DNA from 3 places in the Kitasatospora sp. NPDC051702 genome. Region 1 is predicted to be linked to each of the others. Evidence: riboswitches for the same ligand, from Rfam matches in the RefSeq annotation. Region 1 holds a riboswitch; each other region holds the start of a gene.

Region 1 (7,127 bases):
GCGCGACCGCGGCCTGCTGCCCTACCTGCACGCCGGCCTGCCGGCCGTGCCCGCCGCCCCCGCCGCGGGCGGGCCCGGCGTCCGGCCCGAGTTCAGCAGCCCCGACTTCACCGGGCCCGGCTACAGCTCCCCCTCGTTCACCAGCCCCGGCCCCGACGGCAGCGGCGACCCGGGCGTCCCCGGCCCGCGCCCCGCTTTCACCACCCCCGACTTCACCGGGCCCGGCTACAGCTCGCCCTCCTTCACCAGCCCCGACGACGTCCCCTGAGCCGGGGACGCGCACCGGCCCGAGGACGCCCCCGGGCCCGACCGGGCACCGGTCGGCCGCTGTCCCCCGACCCGGCCGGGGCACCGCGTACGCCGTCGCCGACGCGCACGCGCGGGCCGGGCAACCGGTCGAGGCGTTCCCCCGCCCGTCGGAGCGAGCCCACCGGCGGCCGCGCGCCCCGACGGGACCGCCCCGACAGAACACCCCGGGAGGTGGCGGACCGCCCGGGGCGGTGCGACGGACCGGCTGGGACCGGAACGCGACGGGGCGCTGCTCCCCCGAAGGCCGTGGGCCTCGGGGAGCAGCGCCCGTCATTCGATGCACAGTCCGTCGGTGGGAAGTGGACCCGCTCCGAACGCTCGACGACCGTCCCTGCGAGGGCTAGTGCCGACGCCGAGCTGCGGCTCGTCCGCTGCGCTTGACGAGGATGAGGATCGAACCTCCCAGGAGGACGGCGGCCGCCGAGCCGACCGCCATGACGATCGACTTGCCGGAGCCGGTGGCAGCGAGCGCTTGTCCCGACTCGTGCGGACGCACGACCGGCACACCCTGCTCATGACCGCCGTTGCCGTTGCCGTGGTCGGCCGGAACGTTGCCGTGACCGCCTTGGCCGTGCCCCTGATCACCCTGCTCGTGACCGCCGTTGCCGTTGCCGTGGCCGGTCGGAACGTTGTCGTGACCGCCTTGGCCGTGCCCGTGATCCCCCTGTTCGTGACCACCGTGCCCGCCCGGAGACTGGGGCGGACCGGCCGGGCCTGCCGGACCGGAAGGGCCTGCCGGGCCAGCCGGGCCAGCCGGGCCAGCCGGGCCGGGCGAACCATTGGCACCCGGCGAGCCATTGGCACCCGGCGAACCGTTGGCACCCGGCGAACCGTTGGCACCCGGCGAGCCATTGGCACCCGGCGAGCCATTGGCACCCGGCGAACCGTTGGCACCCGGCGAGCCATTGGCACCCGGCAAACCGTTGGCACCCGGCGAGCCATTGGCACCCGGCGAACCGTTGGCACCGGGGGCTCCGGGAGCACCATTGGGCCCGGGTGCGCCGGGAGCACCATTGGGCCCGGGTGCGCCGGGGGATCCGGGGGCACCAGGGGCACCAGGGGCGCCCGGGGCGCCGTTGGGGCCGGGAGCACCCGGAGCACCCGGGGAACCCGCCACACCCGGAGCACCATTGGGGCCGGGGGCGCCGGGGGCGCCGGGCGAACCAGGGGCCCCGTTGGGGCCGGGAGCACCCGGGGCGCCGGGCGAACCGTTGGCGCCGGGGGCGCCGTTGGGGCCGGGAGCACCCGGAGCACCCGGGGAACCCGCCACACCCGGAGCACCGTTGGGACCGGGTGACCCCGGGGAACCGGGAGGACCGGCGGGCCCGCTCGGTCCGGGCGGCCCGCTCGGTCCGGGCGGACCACTCGGTCCGGGCGGGCCGACGGCGCAGGCCGCTCTCGTGATGGTGTTGTCGTCCAGAGTGACGGCGCCGTTGCGTGCCAGGGCGCGGCCTTCGATCACCGAGGCGTGGTTCACGCTGATGGACGTGAGGGCCAGGATGTTGCCCTTGAAGAAGGAGTCGACGTCGATGGTGGCGGAGCTGCCGATCTGCCAGAACACGTTGCAGGGCTGTGCTCCGTTGACCAGGCTGACGACGCTCGACGGAGCCGTGATGAGGGTGGAGCCGATCTGGAAGATGAAGACGGCGTTCGGGTCGCCCATCGCGTCGAGGGTGACGGTACCGGTGAGGTTCAGCGACGAACTCGCCTTGTAGACCCCGGGTGTCAGCGTCAGCCCACCGATGTCGCCGGGCGAGGTCAGGATGGCCGTGGGGGCCCGGCCGGCGGCGTCGTTGTAGGCGATGACGAGGTCGGACTGGGCCTGCGCCGCCTGGGCGTCGTTGACGTGCTGGACCCCGTGCACGGCTCCGGGCGGGAAGCCCGTGACGCTGGTGCCCGGGAAGAGACCGAGATCGCCGTAGATGTCACTGGGGCCGGTGTTGGTGACGGTCGAGCCCGCCAGGACCGCGTAGCTGGTGTCAGTCCCCAGCCCCACTGGTGCCGTTGCGGCGTGCGCGGGGTTGGGGAACAGGCCGGCCGTCGCGAGCAACGTCAGTCCGGACAGCAGGACGGACGCCCCCGCGAGTCGAGCGCGTCTGCGCCCTCGTCCCGGTGGAGCGGACAACATGGCATCGACTGCCATAGGACAGCACCTTTCTTGTCGCCGTTGAACCCCGTCACCCGAAGAGGGCATGCGGAGCGCCGCTGGTGCTTCCGGCCGGGCCTCACGTCCACGCGCTCATGTCGGAGGGCTTTCGAGGGCGAGGGCCGACCACGGCAGGTGATGAATAGTCACCGACTCACTACACCGTGCAACAACAACATGGAAAGAAGAGAGTCATAAAGATGCAACGGAGTGACGCACCAGAGCCGATCGGGGAATGACCCCCATTCCACAGCTCCGTTCGTCTACGTACTAAATGATGAGCTGCCCCCACTGGACGCCGTCGGCTGTCCAGGGCGCCGCCAGCGCCATAGCAGTACCGTTTTTTCCTCTTGGCCGCGCCCAGGCCGGTGAATCACGTATCGCCCCGTGATCCCAATCGTTGGCCCGATCATGAACGACCTAACGAATCTGCAGGAAGAGGCTCCCCCCACTGCGGCCGCCGGGGGCGCCGGCACGGTGGCCGAGCGCTGCCGCGCCGCAGGCGGCCTGCTCAGGGTCACCCTCGGTGAACTGCGCGCGGAAGTCGGCTACCGAAGACTCGGCAAGTACGTCCTGGAAGAACTCGCCGACCGCCTCGCCGAAGAGGGGCTCGGCTGGTTCCCGGCCTGGCGGCTCTCCCCGACGGAGAACGGCGAGCCGCGGAAGGACCACGAGGTGTGGGTGTTCGTCCGGGACGGCGGCCTCCGCTGTCAGGTCATCGACGCCGTCCAGGCCCCCGACGGCTCCGACGTCCCCACGGTCCTGAACGACCTGCTCGCCGGCCGCCCCCAGAACCTCTCCCCGGAGCGCAAACTCGGGCTCATCCGCGAGATCCTCGGGCTCTGACGCACACTCGGGCGATCCACGGGATTCCCCCTGCAGGCCCGGACGTTCGCGGGCGCGGCACCGGACGGCCCCTTCAGGGACCCCGGCGCAGCGCCCCGACACCCACCGTCAGTCAGTCCGCCAGCGGGAGGTAGACCCGGTTGCCCTGGGCCGCGAACTCCTCGGACTTGGCCTGCATGCCGGCCAGCGCCTCGGCGTCGAACCCGCTGGCGACGGCGGTGGAGCCGTCGCCGTGCTCGTCGCGGATCTTCTGGGAGATCTTCATCGAGCAGAACTTCGGGCCGCACATGGAGCAGAAGTGCGCGGTCTTGGCCGGCTCGGCGGGAAGGGTCTCGTCGTGGAACTCGCGGGCCGTCTCCGGGTCGAGGGCCAGGTTGAACTGGTCCTCCCAGCGGAACTCGAAGCGGGCGTCCGAGAGCGCGTCGTCCCAGGCCTGGGCACCGGGGTGGCCCTTGGCGAGGTCGGCGGCGTGGGCGGCGATCTTGTAGGTGATCACGCCGGTCTTGACGTCGTCGCGGTTGGGCAGGCCCAGGTGCTCCTTGGGCGTGACGTAGCAGAGCATCGCGGTGCCCCACCAGGCGATCATCGCGGCGCCGATGCCCGAGGTGATGTGGTCGTAGCCGGGGGCGACGTCGGTGGTGAGCGGGCCGAGCGTGTAGAACGGCGCCTCGTCGCAGATCTCCTTCTGGAGATCCATGTTCTCCCGGATCTTGTTCATCGGGACGTGGCCGGGGCCCTCGATCATCACCTGGACGTCGCGCTCGCGGGCGATCCGGCCGAGCTCGCCGAGGGTCTGCAGCTCGGCGAACTGCGCCTCGTCGTTGGCGTCGGCGATGGAGCCCGGGCGCAGGCCGTCGCCCAGCGAGAAGGTGACGTCGTAGGCCGCCAGGATGTCGCAGAGCTCCTCGAAGTTCGTGTAGAGGAAGTTCTCCTGGTGGTGCGCCAGGCACCAGGCGGCCATGATCGAGCCGCCGCGCGAGACGATGCCGGTCTTGCGGCGGGCGGTCAGCGGGACGTACCGCAGCAGCACGCCGGCGTGGACGGTCATGTAGTCGACGCCCTGCTCGCACTGCTCGATGACGGTGTCCCGGTACACCTCCCAGCTGAGCTCCTCGGCCCTGCCGTCGACCTTCTCCAGGGCCTGGTAGAGCGGCACCGTGCCGATCGGCACGGGGGAGTTGCGCAGGATCCACTCGCGGGTGGTGTGGATGTTGCGGCCGGTGGAGAGGTCCATGACGGTGTCGGCGCCCCAGCGGGTGGCCCAGGTCATCTTCTCCACCTCCTCCTCGATCGAGGAGGTGACGGCGGAGTTGCCGATGTTGGCGTTGATCTTCACCAGGAAGTTGGTGCCGATGATCGCCGGCTCCACCTCGGGGTGGTTCACGTTCACCGGGATGACGGCCCGGCCGCGGGCCACCTCGTCGCGCACGTACTCGGGCGCCAGCCCCTCGCGCAGTGCCACGAACTCCATCTCCGGGGTGATCACCCCCCGCTTGGCATAGGCGAGTTGGGTGACGGCGGCACCTCCGCGGCCGCGCAGCGGACGGCGCGGGCGGCCGGGGAAGACGGCGTCGAGGTTGCGCAGGTTCCCGCCGCGCGGCGAGGTGTGCTTGATGCCGTCGTCCTCGGGGCGCGCCTCCCGGCCGTCGTACTCCTCGACGTCGCCGCGCTGGCGGATCCAGGAGTCGCGCAGGGCGGGCAGGCCGCGCCGCACGTCGGGCTCGTAGGCGGCGTCGGTGTACGGGCCGGAGGTGTCGTACAGCGGGACGGTCCGGCCGTTGGTGAGCTGCACCTCGCGGTACGGGACCCGCAGATCGGGCCGGGACCCCTCGCGGTAGGCCTTGCGCCAGGCCGGGGTGGGGTAGCCGGTGCCCGCGCTGGTGACGGCGGAGCCGTCGGCGTCGGTGCTGCGGGCAGACTTCGGCTGTGCGTCGAACGTGGTCATCTGACCTCATACTCCCTACGCCGGCATTACCCGGTCCAGGTTCCTGCGGTCGACGCAGCCGTCGGTCCGTCCGTCGACGGTCCGGTCAGCGTCCTCTCAGCCCGGTGCTCCGAGCTCCCGCGTCCACAGGCGGTGTTGCCTGCACATGACGCCCAACACCGTAGCGAGCCGATCGCCGCAGGTCCAGAGGGGGTCCACGGACGGCGGGGCGGGACCGGCGGACCGGGCCCCCGGGCGCGCGGCGGCCGGGAACGCCGGAGGCCCGGTACCCCGCGCGGGGTACCGGGCCTCGGGGGTGCCGGTCTCAGCCCTTGGCGGCCTTCTTGACCAGGACCACCACGGCGGCGGCGATGCCGACCACCACCAGCACCTTGATCACGATCGCCAGCAGGGCGCCCACGACGCCGAAGACGAATCCCACGACGTTCCAGAGCAGCACCAGGACCAGCACCGGGATGACGATGTTGCGCACCCAGGAGGGCAGCGACTTCCAGAGCTCAGCCATGTCCGTTCCTTCTCTCCCCGTGGGGTCGGCTGCCTGTCCGGTGCCGTCTCCCGCTTGCTTTCGGTACTTCGATCGTACGGGGGCCGGGGTGCCGGAACGAGGGCCCGCAGCCCGGAGAGAACCCGGAGATCACCCCGACCCGGAGACCGGGGAAACCCTGGTCAGGGCCCGGGGAGGACTCCCGGACAGGCCCCCGGAGGAGCCCCCCGGGAGCGGCCCCGGAAGGCCCGGGCCGCGGTCCGGCCGGCCGTCAGACCGGCCAGCGCTCCCCGCGCCAGGCCGCGTCCCAGAACATCCACTCGTACCGCGAGGTGGTGACGAAGTGCTCGACCACGCGGCGCCGTTCGGCCGGGGACACCTCCTCGCCGAGCCGGTCGGTGAGCGCCAGCACCCGGCGCACCACGGACTGGAAGGCCTCGTCGCCGTACGTGGCGATCCACTTGGCGTACAGCGGATCGGGCGAGCCCTGGGCGAGCAGCGCCTCCCCGACCCGGGCGTAGATCCAGTAGCAGGGCAGCACCGCGCCGACCGCCTCGGCGAAGGAGCCGCCGTAGACGGTGGCCAGCAGGTAGCTGGTGTAGGCCCGGGTGGTGGGCAGCACCGGCTCGGCGGCGGCCTGTTCGGCGCTGTCGCCGAAGGCCGTCATGAACTCGGCGTGCATGCCCTGCTCCGCGGCCAGCGCGCCGACCGCGTCGTCGGCGAAGGCCCGCACGTCCGCCTCGCCGGGCGCCTTGGCGGCGCAGACCGCGAGCGCCCGGGCGTAGTCGCGCAGGTAGTGCGAGTCCTGGACGACGAAGTGGCGGAAGGCGGCGCGCGGCAGGGTGCCGTCGGTGAGGCCGCCGATGAAGGGGTGGGCGAGGATCTCGGCGTACACCGGCTCGATGGCCGCCCAGAGTTCTTCCGTCAGGCTCATGCTCATGCCCCGACCCTAAGGCGTGCCCCGTGGATCACCGCCGGGGCCGGTCGCCGGAGCCGGTGGCCGGGGCGGGCCCGGAGCGGCGGCCGGCCGGCTCAGGCCTCCGGCGGCGAGAACACCACCAGCACCCGGAGTTCCTCGGTGACGTGGTGGAAGCGGTGCGGGGTGCCGGCCGGGACGTAGACGACGGTGCCGCGCGCGACGGTGGCGGTCTCGGCGCCGACGCTCAGTTCGGCGCGGCCGCTGATCACCTGGTAGATCTCGTCCTGGTCGTGCGCGGTCTGCGGGTCGGTCGCTCCGGGGGCGAGCGCGTAGAGCCCCGCGGACATCCGCGGTTCGCGCAGGAACCGCAGGTAGGCACCGTCGTTGGCCGCGCGTTCGGCGTCCAGCTCGTCCAACCGGAACAGCTTCACGCCGCCGTCCTCCCTCGTCCGTCCGTGGTGGGGTCGCTCGCATTCAA
Region 2 (7,127 bases), on a different contig from region 1:
ATGCGCACCGAGGTCATGGTCGGCCAGTACCTGGACGTGCTGGAGCCGGTGGCCGGCGACTCGGCGGACGCGGGCGCGCTGGAGCGGGCGCAGGCCGTGCTGCACTACAAGTCGGCGAAGTACACGATCGAGCGGCCGCTGCAGGTCGGCGCGCTGCTGGCCGGGGCCGGGCCGGAGCTGGTGGCGGCGTTCGGGGCGTTCGGCCTGCCGCTGGGCGAGGCGTTCCAGCTGCGCGACGACCTGCTCGGCGTCTTCGGCGATCCGGCGGTCACCGGCAAGCCCGCCGGGGACGACCTGCGCGAGGGCAAGCGGACCCTGCTGGTGGCGCACGCGATGCGCGGCCTGTCCGCCGCCGACGCCCGGCACCTGGACGAGCGCCTCGGCGCGCCGGACCTCGCCCCCGAGGAGGTCGCCGGGCTGCGCGCCCTGGTCGCCCGCAGCGGCGCGCCCGAACGGGTGGAGCGCCGGATCGAGGAACTGATGCGGCAGTCGCTGACCGCGCTGGAGGCGGCGCCGCTCGCCGACGAGCGGGCCCGGGCGGTGCTGCTGGCGCTGGCCGAGGCCGCCACCGTCCGCAAGTACTGAGGCACCGCGGACAGCGGCGGACGACGGGGTCAGGCCGCGCGCACCCGGCGCGACAGCTCGGCGGCGGCGGCCCGCGGGTCGTCCGCCGCGGTGATGGCGCGCACCACCACGATCCGGCGGGCGCCGGCGGCGAGCACCTCGTCGAGGTTCCCGAGGTCGATCCCGCCGATGGCGAACCACGGCCGGTCGGTGTCCCGCGCGGCCGCGTAGGAGACCAGGCCGATGCCCGGCGCCGGGCGGCCCGGCTTGGTCGGGGTCGGCCAGACCGGACCGGTGCAGAAGTAGTCCACGCCGGGCTCGGCGATCGCCGCGTCCACCTCGGACTCGGCGTGGCAGGACCGCCCGATCAGCACGTCCTCGCCGAGGATCGCCCGGGCGGCCGGCACCGGCAGGTCGTCCTGCCCGAGGTGCAGCACGTCCGGCCGGGCCGTGTGGGCGACGTCGGCGCGGTCGTTGACGGACAGCAGCTTGCCGTGGCGCCGGCACGCGTCCGCGAAGACCTCCAGGGCCTCCAGTTCCTGCCGCGCCTCCAGGCCCTTGTCCCGGAGCTGGACGACGTCCACCCCGCCGGACAGCGCCGCGTCGAGGAACTCGGCCAGGTCGCCCTGCTCGCGCCGGGCGTCGGTGCACAGGTACAGCCGGGCGTCGGCCAGCCGGGCCCGGGGGCCGGCGGCCGGCGCGGGGGTCGTCACAGCGCCATCGCCTGGGCGCGCCGCTTCACCTCGGTCGCCCGGTTCTCGCAGAGGGCCTGCGCCGGGGTCCCGGGCAGCGACGGGTCCTCGGTGAACATCCACTCGACGATCTCCTCGTCGCTGAACCCGCTGTCGCGCAGCACCGTCAGCAGGCCGACCAGGTGCTTGACCGGGCCCTCCTCGTCGATGAACGCGGCCGGGACCTGCAGCGACTTGTTGGGTCCGCGGCGTACCGCGATCAGCTCACCCTTCTTGACCATGTTGCGGACCTCGGTGACGAGCACGCCCCACCGCTCGGAGATGTCGGGCAGGTACAGCCACTCGGGGACCAGGGCATCAGTCTTCGCATCGATCTCACTCACGGCACCAGACTGCCACCTCGACGGGCCCCCGCGCACCAAGGGGCCGGTCAGAGGGCGGCGGCGGCCTTCAGCGGCACGGCCGGATCCGCCGCGCGGACCGGGTCCAGGGCGGTGCCGCGCTCGATCAGCCGCCGGCCCTGGGTGAGGTCGCGCGGCCGGTCGACGGTCAGCAGCGCGCTCGGCACCCCGTCGCGCAGCCAGAGCACCGCCCAGGAGGCGTCCCCGGGGCCGCCGCGCCACAGCATCCGGTCGCCCGCGGCGTGCCGCCCGGCGTACTGGACCATCCGCCCGAACTGCTCCGACCAGAAGTACGGCACCGGGTCGTACGGCGGCGCCTCCGCGCCGAGCACCGCGGCCGCCGCCGCCTCGCCGGACTGCAGCGCGTGGTCCCAGTGCTGGACGGCCAGCCGGGCACCGACCCGGGCGGAGGGGTAGCTGACGCAGTCGCCGGCCGCGAAGACGCCCGGCGCGCCCGTGCGCAGGCGCTCGTCGACCAGCACCGCGCCGGTGCCGTCCAGCTCGACGCCGGAGCCGGCCAGCCAGTCGGTCGCGGGCCGGGCCCCGACCCCGACCACCACCTCGTCGGCGGCCAGGTGCGAGCCGTCCGCCAGCAGCACCGAGCCGGACTCCACGGCGGCGACGCCGACCCCGCAGCGCAGCTCGACACCCGCCTCGGCGTACCAGGCGGCCATCGCCGAACCGACCTCGGTCGGCAGCGCACCGGGCAGCGGGGCCGGGCCCGCCTCCACCACCGTCACCGTGCAGCCGGCCTCGCGGGCCGCGGTGGCCACCTCGGCGCCGATCCAGCCCGCGCCGACCAGCACCAGGCGCAGCCCGGGCCGCAGCAGGGCCCGCAGCGCGAGCGCGTCGTCCAGGGTGTGCAGCAGGTGCGCGCGCTCGGCGCCGGGCAGCCGCCGCGGGGTGGCGCCGGTGGCGATCACCAGTGCGCCGTAGGGGAGTTCACCGCCGTCGGTGTGCAGCACGCCGGGGGTGAGGCCGGTGGCGCGGCGGCCGGTGAGCAGCTCGATGCCGAGGTGCGGGTAGTCGATGTCGAGGGGGGTGGCGTCGGTCTTGCCGAGCAGCACCTCCTTGGACAGCGGCGGCCGGTCGTACGGCGCGTGCCGCTCCTCGCCGACCAGCACGATCCGCCCCCGCCAGCCGCCCTGCCGCAGCTTGAGGGCGCACTGCGCCCCGGCCAGCCCGGCTCCGACGACGACCACCTGATCCGTTCCGCTCAGCTCTGCCACGCCCGTCACTGTACTCAGCGCCCTCGACGCCCGGTCGAGGCGTCCACCAGGGGGACCGCACGCCCGCCCGGCCGGCCGCGGGCACCCCCACCTGCGCACTCTCCGTCCACCCCTCGTACACGCCTTCGGCCGGGCCGACCACCGGCGTTATGGTGGGGGCACGATCACGGGAGCCCGGCGGACCGGGCTGAGAGGCGGGCTGGCACGGCCTGCGACCGTCCGAACCTGATCCGGGTCATACCGGCGAAGGGAGAAGAGCAGCTTTGACACGCTTGGCATCGGGCGCCCGCGCCGACGTGCTGGTGGTCGGCGGGGGCCTGATCGGTCTCGCCGTCGCCTGGCGGGCGGCGCAGCGCGGACTGGCGACGGTCGTGGTCGACCCCTCCCCCGGCGGCGGGGCGGCCCGGGTCGCGGCCGGGATGCTCGCGCCGGTCACCGAGCTGCAGTACGGCGAGGAGCCGTTGCTGCGCCTCGGCATGGCCTCGAACGAGCGGTACGCCGCCTTCGCCGCCGAACTGACCGAGGCGAGCGGCGGCGCGGACACCGGCTACCGGCGGTGCGGCACGCTCGCCGTGGCGCTGGACTCCGACGACCGGGCGGAACTGCGCGAACTGCACGCCTTCCACCAGCGGCTCGGCCTGGACTCGACCTGGCTGACCGGCCGGGAGGCCCGCCGCATGGAGCCGATGCTCGCCCCCGGCGTGCGCGGCGGCCTGCACGTCGCCGACGACCACCAGGTGGACGGCCGCCGGCTGCTCGCCGCGCTGCTGCTGGCCGGCGAGGCCGCGGGCGTGGTCGTGCGGCGCACCCCGGCGGTCGAGCTGCTGGTCGAGGGCGACCGGGCGGTGGGGGTGCGGCTCGGCGACGGCGGGGCGGTGACCGCCGACCGGGTGGTGCTCGCGGCCGGCCCGCACAGCCACCGGCTGCCCGGCCTGCCGGACGGGGTGCTGCCGCCCGTCCGCCCGGTGAAGGGGCAGATCCTGCGGCTGCAGGTGCCCGGGGCGTACCGGCCGTTCCTGTCCCGCAACGTCCGCGCCGTGGTGCGCGGGCAGCACCTGTACCTGGTGCCCCGGGAGGACGGCGAGCTGGTGATCGGCGCGACCACCGAGGAACAGGGCTACGACACCACGGTGACCGCCGGCGGGGTCTACGAACTACTGCGCGACGCACACGAGTTGGTCCCCGGGATCACCGAACTCCCGCTACTGGAGACCTCCGCCGGGCTGCGCCCCGGCTCGCCGGACAACGCGCCGCTGCTGGGCCCGACCGCCCTGCCCGGACTGGTCGCCGCCACCGGCCACTACCGCAACGGGGTGCTGCTCGCCCCGGTGACCGCCGACCTGCTCGCCGAGTACCTGGCGACCGGCGAACTCCCCGAGCTGGCACAGCCGTTCACCCCCACCCGGTTCTCCCCCGACCGCTCCACCACGAAGGCCTCCGCATGACCGAGATCGCACTGACCGTCAACGGCGAGCCCCGCCGGGTGCCCGCCACGACCACCCTCGCCGAGGTGGTGGCCACCCTCAGCACGGCCCACTCCGGCGTCGCCGCCGCGCTCAACGAGGCCGTGGTGCCCCGGGGTTCGTGGTCCGACACGGCGCTGTCCGCGGGCGACCGGATCGAGATCCTCACCGCCGTCCAGGGAGGCTGACCATGGCCGACGACCTGCTGACCATCGCCGGGGCGACCTTCGGCTCCCGGCTGATCATGGGCACCGGTGGCGCCCCGAGCCTGGAGGTCCTGGAGCGCGCGCTGCTGACCTCCGGCACCGAGCTCACCACCGTGGCGATGCGCCGGGTGGACGCCTCCACCCAGGGCTCCGTCCTGGACGTGCTGACCCGCAACGGCATCCGCGTGCTGCCCAACACGGCCGGCTGCTACACCGCCGGGGAGGCCGTGCTGACCGCCCGGCTGGCCCGCGAGGCGCTCGGCACCGACTGGGTGAAGCTGGAGGTGATCGCCGACGAGCGGACCCTCCTGCCGGACCCGATCGAGCTGCTGGACGCCGCCGAGACCCTCGTCGACGACGGCTTCACGGTGCTCCCGTACACCAACGACGACCCGGTGCTGGCCCGCAAGCTGGAGGACGTCGGCTGCGCGGCGATCATGCCGCTCGGCTCGCCGATCGGCTCCGGCCTGGGCATCCGCAACCCGCACAACTTCCAGCTGATCGTGGAGGGCGCGAACGTCCCGGTGATCCTGGACGCGGGCGCCGGAACCGCCTCCGACGTCGCGCTGGCGATGGAGCTGGGCTGCGCGGCCGTGATGCTCGCCTCCGCGGTGACCAGGGCGCAGGACCCGGTGCTGATGGCCGAGGCGATGCGGCACGCCGCCGAGGCCGGCCGGCTCGCGTTCCGGGCCGGCCGCATCCCGCGCCGCTTCCACGCCGAGGCCTCCTCGGCGATGGCCGGCCGGGCGGACCTGGACACCCGCGAGCGCCCCGCCTTCTGACGCCGGAACACCCGCGGCGCCCGGGGGCGTCCCGTGTCACAAGCCGGGCACAGCCGGGCCCGGGGGCGGTGTCCCCAGGGTCCGGTGCGCGCCCGCGGCACTAGACTCCCCCGGGTGGACATGGCACTGCACGACCCGCTGATCGGTACCCTGCTGGACGGCCGGTACCGGGTCGAGCAGCGCATCGCGACCGGCGGGATGTCCACCGTCTACAAGGGCACCGACACCCGGCTGGACCGGGTCGTCGCCCTCAAGGTGATGCACCCCTCGCTGGCCGGTGACGACGGCTTCACCGCCCGGTTCATCCGCGAGGCCAAGGCCGTCGCCCGGCTCACCCACCCCAACGTGGTCAACGTCTTCGACCAGGGCGCGGACGGCGGGAACGTCTTCCTCGCGATGGAGTACGTGCCCGGCCGCACGCTGCGCGACCTGCTGCGCGACCGCGGCGCGCTGTCCGTCCGGGCCGCGCTGGACGTGCTGGAGCCGGTGCTCGCCGCCCTGGGCGCCGCCCACCGGGCCGGGCTGGTGCACCGCGACGTCAAGCCGGAGAACGTGCTGATCACCGAGGGCGGCCTGGTCAAGGTCGCCGACTTCGGCCTGGTCCGGGTGCTCGGCACCGCGGACGGCGCCCCCACCTCGACCAGCACCGCGACCGGCGGCACCGTCCTGGGCACCGTCTCCTACCTCGCTCCCGAGCAGATCCTCCCGGACGCCCCCACCGACCAGCGGGTCGACGTCTACGCGGCCGGCATCCTGCTCTACGAGATGCTCACCGGCCGCCGCCCGCACACCGGCGACAACCCCGTCCAGGTCATGTACAAGCACCTGCACGAGGACGTCCCGGCCCCCTCGCTGACCGCCCCGGCCGTCCCCGCCGCGCTGGACGCGATAGTGGCCGGCGCCTGCGCGCGGACGGCCGACGCCCGCCCGTACGACGCGGTCGAGCTGCTCGCCGCCCTGCAGCGGGTCCGCCGCACGCTCACCCCGGCCGAGCTGGACGCCGAGCCGCCGGCCTCCACCCGGCCCAGCCCGCGCTACCCGACCAGCGAGCCGACCTCGGTCATCCAGCCGCTGCCGCACCCGGCCGACGCCCCGCCGCCCGAGCGCACCAGCGTGCTGGACGTCCCGGCGGACCTGATGGACCAGCTGCTGGTCGAGCCGCGCCCGTACGACGAGCCGACCCCGGTGCGCCGGCGCCGCCCCGGACGGCTGCGCCGCGTCCCGCGCCGCCCGCTGCTCTGGGTCGCCGCGCTGAGCGCCCTGGTGCTGGCGGTCGGCGGCGTCACCTACGGCCTCTCCGAGGGCCTGTACGGACCGGTGCCCGGTGTGCTCGGCAAGGACCGGGCCGAGGCGCAGCGGATCCTGGACAAGGAGGGCATGCACGGCCGGTTCGTCGAGGCGTTCAGCGAGAGCGTCCCGGCCGGGCAGGTCATCGCCACCGACCCCGGGGTGGGGGCGCGGGCCCGCAAGAGCGACACCGTGACGGTGACCGTCTCCAAGGGCCCCAAGCGGATCGCCGTGCCGGACGTCACCGGCAAGCCCGCCGGCCAGGCGGCCGAGGCGCTGGCCGCCGCCCAGCTGACCAGGGGCGGGGTGACCGAGACCTACGACGACACCGTGCCGGAGGGCGCGGTGATCAGCAGCTCTCCGGCGGCCGGGCAGCTGCTGCAGGAGAACGCCGCGGTGTCGCTGGTGGTCAGCAAGGGCATGGTGCCCGTGCCCGACGTCACCGGCATGAGCAAGGACGACGCGGCGAAGACCCTGCAGGCGGCCGGTTTCACGATGCAGAC
Region 3 (7,127 bases), on a different contig from region 1:
GCCAATTTCCAAGACGCCCTCCACGCCCGGAAATTGCGGCTTCGCGGCGACAATGTGACGCGTATCACCCGGATCCTGCGTCCTTTAGTTCAAAGTGACCTGACGGTTCACCAGGTTCGCGCGGGCGCGCCGCTCCTCGGCGGTCAGCGGGGTCTCGTCGGCGAGCACGGCGGCCAGCCGCTCGGCGAACTCGGCGGCGGGCTTCTCGCAGTCCTCCGCGGTCATCGCCAGCGGGAGGTCCCAGACCGGGACGGTCAGGCCGTGCGCGCGGAACGAGCCGACCAGGCGGGTGTCAGCGCCGAGCGAGGAGCGGTCGGCGGCGCTCAGCCGGGCCAGGGCGTCCAGCAGCCGCTCCTCGGGCACGGTCATCACCCAGCGCAGGTGGTTCTTGTCCGGGGTGCCGCACCAGTAGGCGGCGTCGACGCCGTCCAGCTTCACGGTCGGGATGGCCGAGGCGTTGGCGCGCTCCAGGGAGGCGGCGACCTCACCGGTGGCGGTCTCGGCGTCCTCCAGCCAGAACTCGAAGCCGGTGTGCACGGCCGGCGTGAACTCGGCCGTGGTGTCCAGCAGATCCTGCAGGCGGCGCCCGCCCGGCTCGGTCCGGCGGGCCGGCACCGGGTTGCCCGGCTCGGTGGCCAGGGCCAGCTCCAGGGCGTCGGCGAGGTCGCGGCTCAGGTCGCCGGAGGCGGACTGGGTCTGCAGGCCGAGCAGGATCGAGCCGTCCTGGCGGCGCAGGGCCGGCCAGGCCAGCGGCAGCACGGTGGCCAGGGTCACCGACGGGACCTCGCCGGTGGCGCCCTCGGCCACCCCGGCGGCCAGCGTCAGCGGCACGGTGGCGGCGGGCACCAGCTCGCGCAGCGCCACCCAGTCGGCCTCGCCGGCCAGCCCCTCGAACGGGCGGTGCACCAGCTCCTGCACCGCGTGCGAGGCCTCCCGGCCGTGGCACGCCTTGTACCGGCGGCCCGAACCGCAGGGGCAGTTCTCGCGGGCCCCGACCACGGGGATCTCGCCCGTGACGGCGGTGGTGGACTGACGCTGCGGCGCCTTCTTGGCGGCCTTCTTGCCCATGGTGCGGCTCTCCCGGGGACGGTGTCCTTTGCTCCGGGCAGCCTACTGACCTTCCTCCCGACGTGCGGTCACGCACCGGGCCGCCCGGCGGGGCCCGGCGGGTGCCGGGCCCGGGGCCGGTCGGGCGGGGTGCGCGGTGTCAGGCGCTGCGGGCGTCACCGCCGGTGCGCCGGGCGTGCCGGGCACGGGCGGGCAGCGCCGCCCAGACCGTCACCTCGCCGGGCGCGTCGCGCACGCCCCAGTCGCTGGCCAACTGGTCGACGATGCCCAGGCCGCGGCCGCCGCGCGAGGTCAGCGAGGGGCTGGCGGGCAGCGGCCGGGTGGTCGCGCCGCCGTCGGTGACCTCCAGGGTGAGCACGCCGTCGGCGTGCATCTGCCAGCGGACCAGGACGCCGCCGTCGGCACCGCCGCCGGTGTCCTCGCCGCCCCGGCCGCCGGGTGCCGGGTGCGCCCCGCCGGGGACGCCGACCAGCACCTGGTCCACCACCTCGGCCCGGGCGCTGCGGCCCAGTGCCCGCAGCGGGCCGAGCGGACGGGCGTACCGGCACGCGTTGCTCAACAGTTCGGAAAGGATCAGAACAGCATCATCGATGACCGGCTCGGGTATCTCCCGGTCACCGAGATCTCGACGCAGTCGGCGCCGTGCGACCCCGACACTCGCTGGGCCGTGCGGCACTGCCATGGTCGATGAAGTCGGCACTTCACGCGCCACCATCAACGCCACCCCCGGACCTCCTTCAGCGTATGCCGAGGGAGAGATGCCCCTTGGTAATGCGTCGGAAACGACCGCCGGAGGATCCCGCGAGGACATTTCGAGCGTCGCGACCGAGGGTCGACCGGAGGTCATTCACCGCTCACCCTCCGTCGTGCGACGGCATGAATTCCGGCAATACCGTGCCCGGAAGGTTTGAGTGCCGACCAGACCGATCAGGTTCGATCAGTCCGTTCGGCCCCGTCCCGCCCTCGTCCGGCCCCGTCCCGCCCTCGTCCGGCCCTGTCCCGTCCCGTCGTCCGGCCCCGTCCCGTCGTCCGGTGCCGCTCCGTCGTCCCGTCCCGCTCAGTGCCGCCCGGTGCCGCTCCGGAGGAGGATCACCGCCCGAGCTGCGCCAGCACCTCGGCGGGCCGGTTGGTGATGATCGCGGACACCCCGAGCTCCAGGCAGAGCTCCACGTCGGCCGGCTCGTCGACCGTCCAGACGTGGACCTGGTGCCCCAGCTCGCGCAGCCGCGTCACCAGCTGCGGGCGGGCCCGGACCAGGTCGATGCCCGGGCCGGCGATCCGCGCCCCGCCCGGCAGCGGGGAGCCCGGGCGCAGCCGGCCGAGCAGCGGCAGGGTCCGCTCGAAGAGGAAGACCCGGCGGTAGTCCGGTGCCCCGGCGGCCACCCGGTCGAGGGCCACCGAGGAGAAGCTCATGATCCGGGCGACCGGGCGGTCCCCCTCGCGCTCCGCGCCGATCTTGAAGCGCTCCAGCATCCGCAGCAGTTCGGCCTCCACCCGGCCGCGGTAGCGCACCGGGTGCTTGGTCTCGATCGCCAGGTCCACCGGGCGGCCGCAGTCCACCGCCAGCTCCAGCAGCCGCTCCAGCCGCAGCACGCCGCGCAGTTCGGGGTCGGTGCTGGGGCGGCCGGTCTTCCAGGCGCCGAAGTCGTACGCCTCCAGCTCGGCCAGGGTCATCGCCGAGACGGTGCCCCGGCCGTCGGAGACCCGGCCGATCCGGCGGTCGTGCACGCAGACCAGCTCGCCGTCGGCGGTCAGCCGGACGTCGCACTCGAGGGCGTCGGCGCCCTCGTCGAGCGCGCGCCGGTACGCCGCGAGGGTGTGTTCGGGCAGGGCGTGGGAGGAACCGCGGTGGGCGATCACCTGGACGGGCGGCGCGGTGTGCGCCGCCGTCGAGGACAGGTCTGGGCTGGTCACAGGGCCAACGATAGGCGGCCGAAGTGACGCGGAGACGAAGACGGCCCCAACCCGTGGGGCCGTCTTCGGTGGGCGGGGCCGTCGGCGGGGGCGGTTCCGGGCCCCGGCGGCCCGGCCCGTCAGGCTCCGGACGCCCCCGGCAGCGCGGCCTGCCCGGCCCGCCGCGCTCAGGCTCAGCCCGCCGTGTTCCGGCGGGTCAGCGGGGTGAGCGCCCAGGTGAGCAGGGCGGGCACCAGGAAGGCGAACAGCGAGGCGGAGGTCCACTCCTGCGGGGTGAAGTGCAGCGACTCCTGGGCGGAGGTCCAGAAGTCCGTCCACCAGCCGGCCACCGGGGTCGGCGCGATGAACTGGTAGACCGCGAAGCCCAGCACCCACGGCAGCAGCATCAGCCAGCGGGAGGGGGCGTCGGCGGAGAGGTTCCAGCCGTGCCGGCCGGCGCCGAGGAAGTAGTCCACCGCGAGCACCGCCAGCAGCGGCACGAAGACGGATCCGATCAGGCCGAGGAAGTTGGTGTAGGTGTCGGTGAACCGGTCGATCTGCAGCGCCAGGACGGTGATCAGCAGGCCGATCCCGCCGGTCAGCACCCGGCGGTCCACCTTCGGCAGCAGGTTCTGCACGGACATCGCCGTCGAGTACACGTTGGCGAAGGACTGGTCCGTCTCGCGCAGCACCAGCACCAGCAGGAACAGCCAGCCGGCCCAGACGCCGAGGAAGGAGTCGAAGATCCGGTTCGGGTCGCCGTCGGACTGCAGCAGCGCCATCAGGCCGAGCACGTAGCACCAGACCTGGGCGACGGTGTAGCCGGAGAAGCTGCCCCAGAACGCCGAGCGCGGGGTGCGCGAGTGCCGGGTGTAGTCGGCGGCCAGCGGCACGAAGGAGATCGACACCGCGATCATCATGTCGGTGGCGCCCAGGAAGCCGTGCCAGTTGCCGGCGCCCGGGTCGGGCACCCCCTGACGGCCCAGCTGGACGGTGAAGTACACCATCGCGACGGCGACGGCACCCGCGACGAAGCGGCGCAGCACCGCGATCGAGCCGAGCGGCCAGATGGTCAGCGCGGTGGTCAGCGCGCCGGCCAGCAGCACGAACAGCCAGCGGTAGCCGTCGGTGTGGGCGACGGTCTGGGCGCCCGCCGCGATCGTCAGCAGCTCGAAGACGCCCCAGCCGACGCACTGGACGATGTTCAGCACCGTCGGGACGTACGACAGCCGGGTGCCGAACAGCCCGCGCAGGTTCGCCATCGCCGGGGCGCCGGTCCGGGCCCCGATCAGGGCGGCCACGCCGAGCATCGCGGTGCCGACCACGGTGCCGGCCACGATCGCCGTCACCGCCGCGGCCAGCGAGAGCTCGCCGCCCTTGGCGCCGAGCACGGTGGCGGCGGTGGAGAAGCCGATCAGGCTGACGCCCAGGTTCATCCAGAGCGCGAAGTGGTCGCGGAAGCGCAGCGTGCGCGGCGGCTCGGTGTCCAGCACCAGTGGCGCCTCGACGCGCTCCGGGCGGTCCAGGACGGCGGTCGCCGTGCCGGAACCGGCCGGGCCGCCGGCGGCGTCGCCGTGAACGGTCGTGGACGATCCGGGGAGGTCCCCGGTCGCCCCGGGGAAACCCTTGGACTCGGGCGCGCCCGAAGAAGAGGATGGCGAAGCAGGCGGCATGGCCGATACTCCCTACGCCGGCATTACCCGGACAGGTTCCGGCGGTCTGCGCCCCCTCGACGGTCCGTCCACGATGCCGTGGCGGTACGGTCGACCAGCGCACTCTCAGCCTGGAAGGTCCAAGCTCCCGCGTGTCAGTTTGGAGCGACAGGCTAACCGGCACCGGGGTGGACGCCAAGGCCAGGGGCCCTGCCGTCCGCATCGCGGGACGCCCGGCGGAGGTGGGGGAGCCTCCGTCGCCGGGTCGGCCGTCTGCGCCGGCTAAGGATTCTTATGAGTTCTTCAGAGGGGTCCTTACGGCAATCGAATCGACTGTGCGAAAAACTATGGTCCTTGGTTCTGTCAGCTATGGAGGTCGTCCGTGAGCACCGAGCGAGAGGTTGGGCCCACCGGGCCGCAGGGGGAGCAGCCCTCGGGCGCCCAGGGGGCGGGCGGTCCCGCTTCCGACCCCGCCGCCTCGGGCGGGCACAAGCCGACCATGGCGTTCAGCCGGGTCCCCGAGCCCGACGCCGCCCCCGCCTCCGAGCCGGCCCCGGCCGACTCCCCGGCCGCCCCGGCCGAGGGCGGGCACCGGGCGACCATGGCGTTCGGCCGGGTCCCCGAGCCCGAGGCCGCCCCCGCCCCCGAGCCGGCCGCGGCCGACGCCGCCGCGGCCGCGGAGGGCGTCCCGGCCGAGGGCGGGCACCGTCCCACCGTCGCCTTCACCAAGGTCCCCGCGCCGGAGGCGGCCCCGGCCGCCCCCGTGGCCCCCGTCGAGGCGCCGTCCGCCGGCGTCGACCCCGCCACCGGCTACCTCGACGCCCCGCCGCCGGTGCTGCCGCCCGCGCCGCAGGCCCCGGCAGCCCCCGCGGCGCCGCTCGCGCCGGTGGCCGAGGGCCAGGCCCCGCCGCTGGGCAACCCGTACGCCACGCCGACCCACGGCGTCCCGGCCGCCGGCGCGCACGACCCGTACGGCCCGCCGCCCGCCCCCGGCGTGCCCGCCGCGCACCCCGCGCCCGGCCACCACCCGTTCGGCGCCGGCCAGCCGCTCGGCGGCTGGGGCGCCTCCCACGACGCCACCGGCGGTGCCGGCTACCCGGGCGGCCCGGGCGGTCCGCTCGGCTACCCGGCCGACTACCCCGGCGGCCCCGGCGGCCCGCACCGCCCGCGCAGGAAGCGCGGCGGACTGGTCGCCCTGATCGCCGCCGTCGCACTGGTCGCCGGCGTGGCGGGCGGTGCGCTGGGCGTGGCGGTCACCGACCACAACAACGGCAGCAGCTCCGCGGACGACCACCGCAGCACCACCGTCCAGGCCAGCAACACCCAGAAGAACGAGCCCTCCCCCGGCTCGATCGCCGGCATCGCGCAGAAGGCGCTGCCCAGCGTCGTCACCATCAAGGCGCAGGGCAACGGCGAGTCCGGCACCGGCACCGGCTTCGTCTTCGACACCGAGGGCCACATCCTCACCAACAACCACGTGGTCGCGCCGACCCTCAACGGCGGCAAGCTCACCGTCAAGTTCGCCGACGGCACGTCCTACAACGCCTCGGTGCTGGGCCACGCCGAGGGCTACGACGTCGCCGTGGTCAAGATCGACAACCCGCCGAAGAGCAAGCTGGCGCCGCTCCCGCTGGCCGACTCCGACAAGGTCAACGTCGGCGACTCCACCATCGCGATCGGTGCGCCGTACGGCCTGGAGTCCACCGTCACCAGCGGCATCATCAGCGCCAAGGACCGCCCGGTCGCCTCCGGCGACGAGACCGGCGGCCAGTCCTCCTACATGAACGCCCTGCAGACCGACGCCTCGATCAACCCCGGCAACTCCGGCGGCCCGCTGCTCGACTCCGGCGGCGCGGTGGTCGGCATCAACTCGGCGATCCAGTCCAACGCCTCCGCCAACGGCCGGGCCGGCAGCATCGGCCTCGGCTTCGCCATCCCGATCAACCAGGCCAAGTGGGTCGCCGACACCCTGATCAAGACCGGCAAGCCCGTCTACGCCAAGCTCGACGTGCTGCGCAACGACGACTACAAGGGCGACGGCGCGCAGATCCAGACCCGCGACGTCCAGGGCCAGCCCGCCGTGACCCCCGGCGGCGCCGCGGACAAGGCGGGCCTCAAGCCGGGCGACGTCATCACCAAGCTCGGCGGTGTCCCGATCGAGAACGGCCCCGCCCTGGTCAGCCGGATCTGGACGCACAAGCCCGGCGAGACCGTCGACGTCGAGTACACCCGCAACGGCCAGCAGTTCACCACCAAGGTCACCCTCGGGCAGCGCGACGGCGACAGCTGACCCCCGCCGACCCGCACCGAACCGTGTGCACCGAACCCCGCCGGACCCGTTAGGCTGACCTCCGCCTGGAGAGCTGCCCGAGCGGCCTAAGGGAACAGTCTTGAAAACTGTCGTGGCGTGACCCGTCACCGTGGGTTCGAATCCCACGCTCTCCGCTGGTAGGAGAACACCTGCTCAGGGCGGGTATCGGCGAGCTGCCGATACCCGCCCTTTTCGATCCTGTC

Evidence for each region. Region 1 has a riboswitch for thiamine pyrophosphate ahead of thiC (phosphomethylpyrimidine synthase ThiC). Riboswitches for the same ligand answer to the same signal wherever they lie in the genome.
Region 2: linked by a shared signal. The riboswitch ahead of thiO (glycine oxidase ThiO) and the one ahead of thiC (phosphomethylpyrimidine synthase ThiC) in region 1 are both predicted to bind thiamine pyrophosphate.
Region 3: linked by a shared signal. The riboswitch ahead of AB0N04_RS08270 (cytosine permease) and the one ahead of thiC (phosphomethylpyrimidine synthase ThiC) in region 1 are both predicted to bind thiamine pyrophosphate.

Annotation. Positions count from the first base shown of each region.
Region 1 covers NZ_JBFAZB010000034.1:48,823-55,949, reverse strand. The annotation lists gene AB0N04_RS25630 (hypothetical protein) at 1-268, shown strand, start outside; gene AB0N04_RS25625 (ice-binding family protein) at 650-2,452, opposite strand; gene AB0N04_RS25620 (hypothetical protein) at 2,867-3,301, shown strand; gene thiC (phosphomethylpyrimidine synthase ThiC) at 3,414-5,246, opposite strand; TPP riboswitch at 5,242-5,377, opposite strand; gene AB0N04_RS25610 (DUF5326 family protein) at 5,551-5,751, opposite strand; gene tenA (thiaminase II) at 6,002-6,670, opposite strand; gene AB0N04_RS25600 (cupin domain-containing protein) at 6,763-7,080, opposite strand.
Region 2 covers NZ_JBFAZB010000003.1:195,039-202,165, reverse strand. The annotation lists gene AB0N04_RS04435 (polyprenyl synthetase family protein) at 1-585, shown strand, start outside; gene thiE (thiamine phosphate synthase) at 615-1,277, opposite strand; gene AB0N04_RS04425 (Rv2175c family DNA-binding protein) at 1,274-1,639, opposite strand; gene AB0N04_RS04420 (FAD-dependent oxidoreductase) at 1,687-2,895, opposite strand; TPP riboswitch at 3,043-3,155, shown strand; gene thiO (glycine oxidase ThiO) at 3,150-4,331, shown strand; gene thiS (sulfur carrier protein ThiS) at 4,328-4,537, shown strand; gene AB0N04_RS04405 (thiazole synthase) at 4,540-5,337, shown strand; gene pknB (Stk1 family PASTA domain-containing Ser/Thr kinase) at 5,458-7,127, shown strand, end outside.
Region 3 covers NZ_JBFAZB010000006.1:154,872-161,998, reverse strand. The annotation lists gene AB0N04_RS08285 (DUF5926 family protein) at 85-1,068, opposite strand; gene AB0N04_RS08280 (ATP-binding protein) at 1,208-1,750, opposite strand; gene AB0N04_RS08275 (glycerophosphodiester phosphodiesterase family protein) at 2,158-2,982, opposite strand; gene AB0N04_RS08270 (cytosine permease) at 3,156-4,634, opposite strand; TPP riboswitch at 4,627-4,775, opposite strand; gene AB0N04_RS08265 (trypsin-like peptidase domain-containing protein) at 4,996-6,903, shown strand; tRNA gene AB0N04_RS08260 (tRNA-Ser) at 6,971-7,058, shown strand.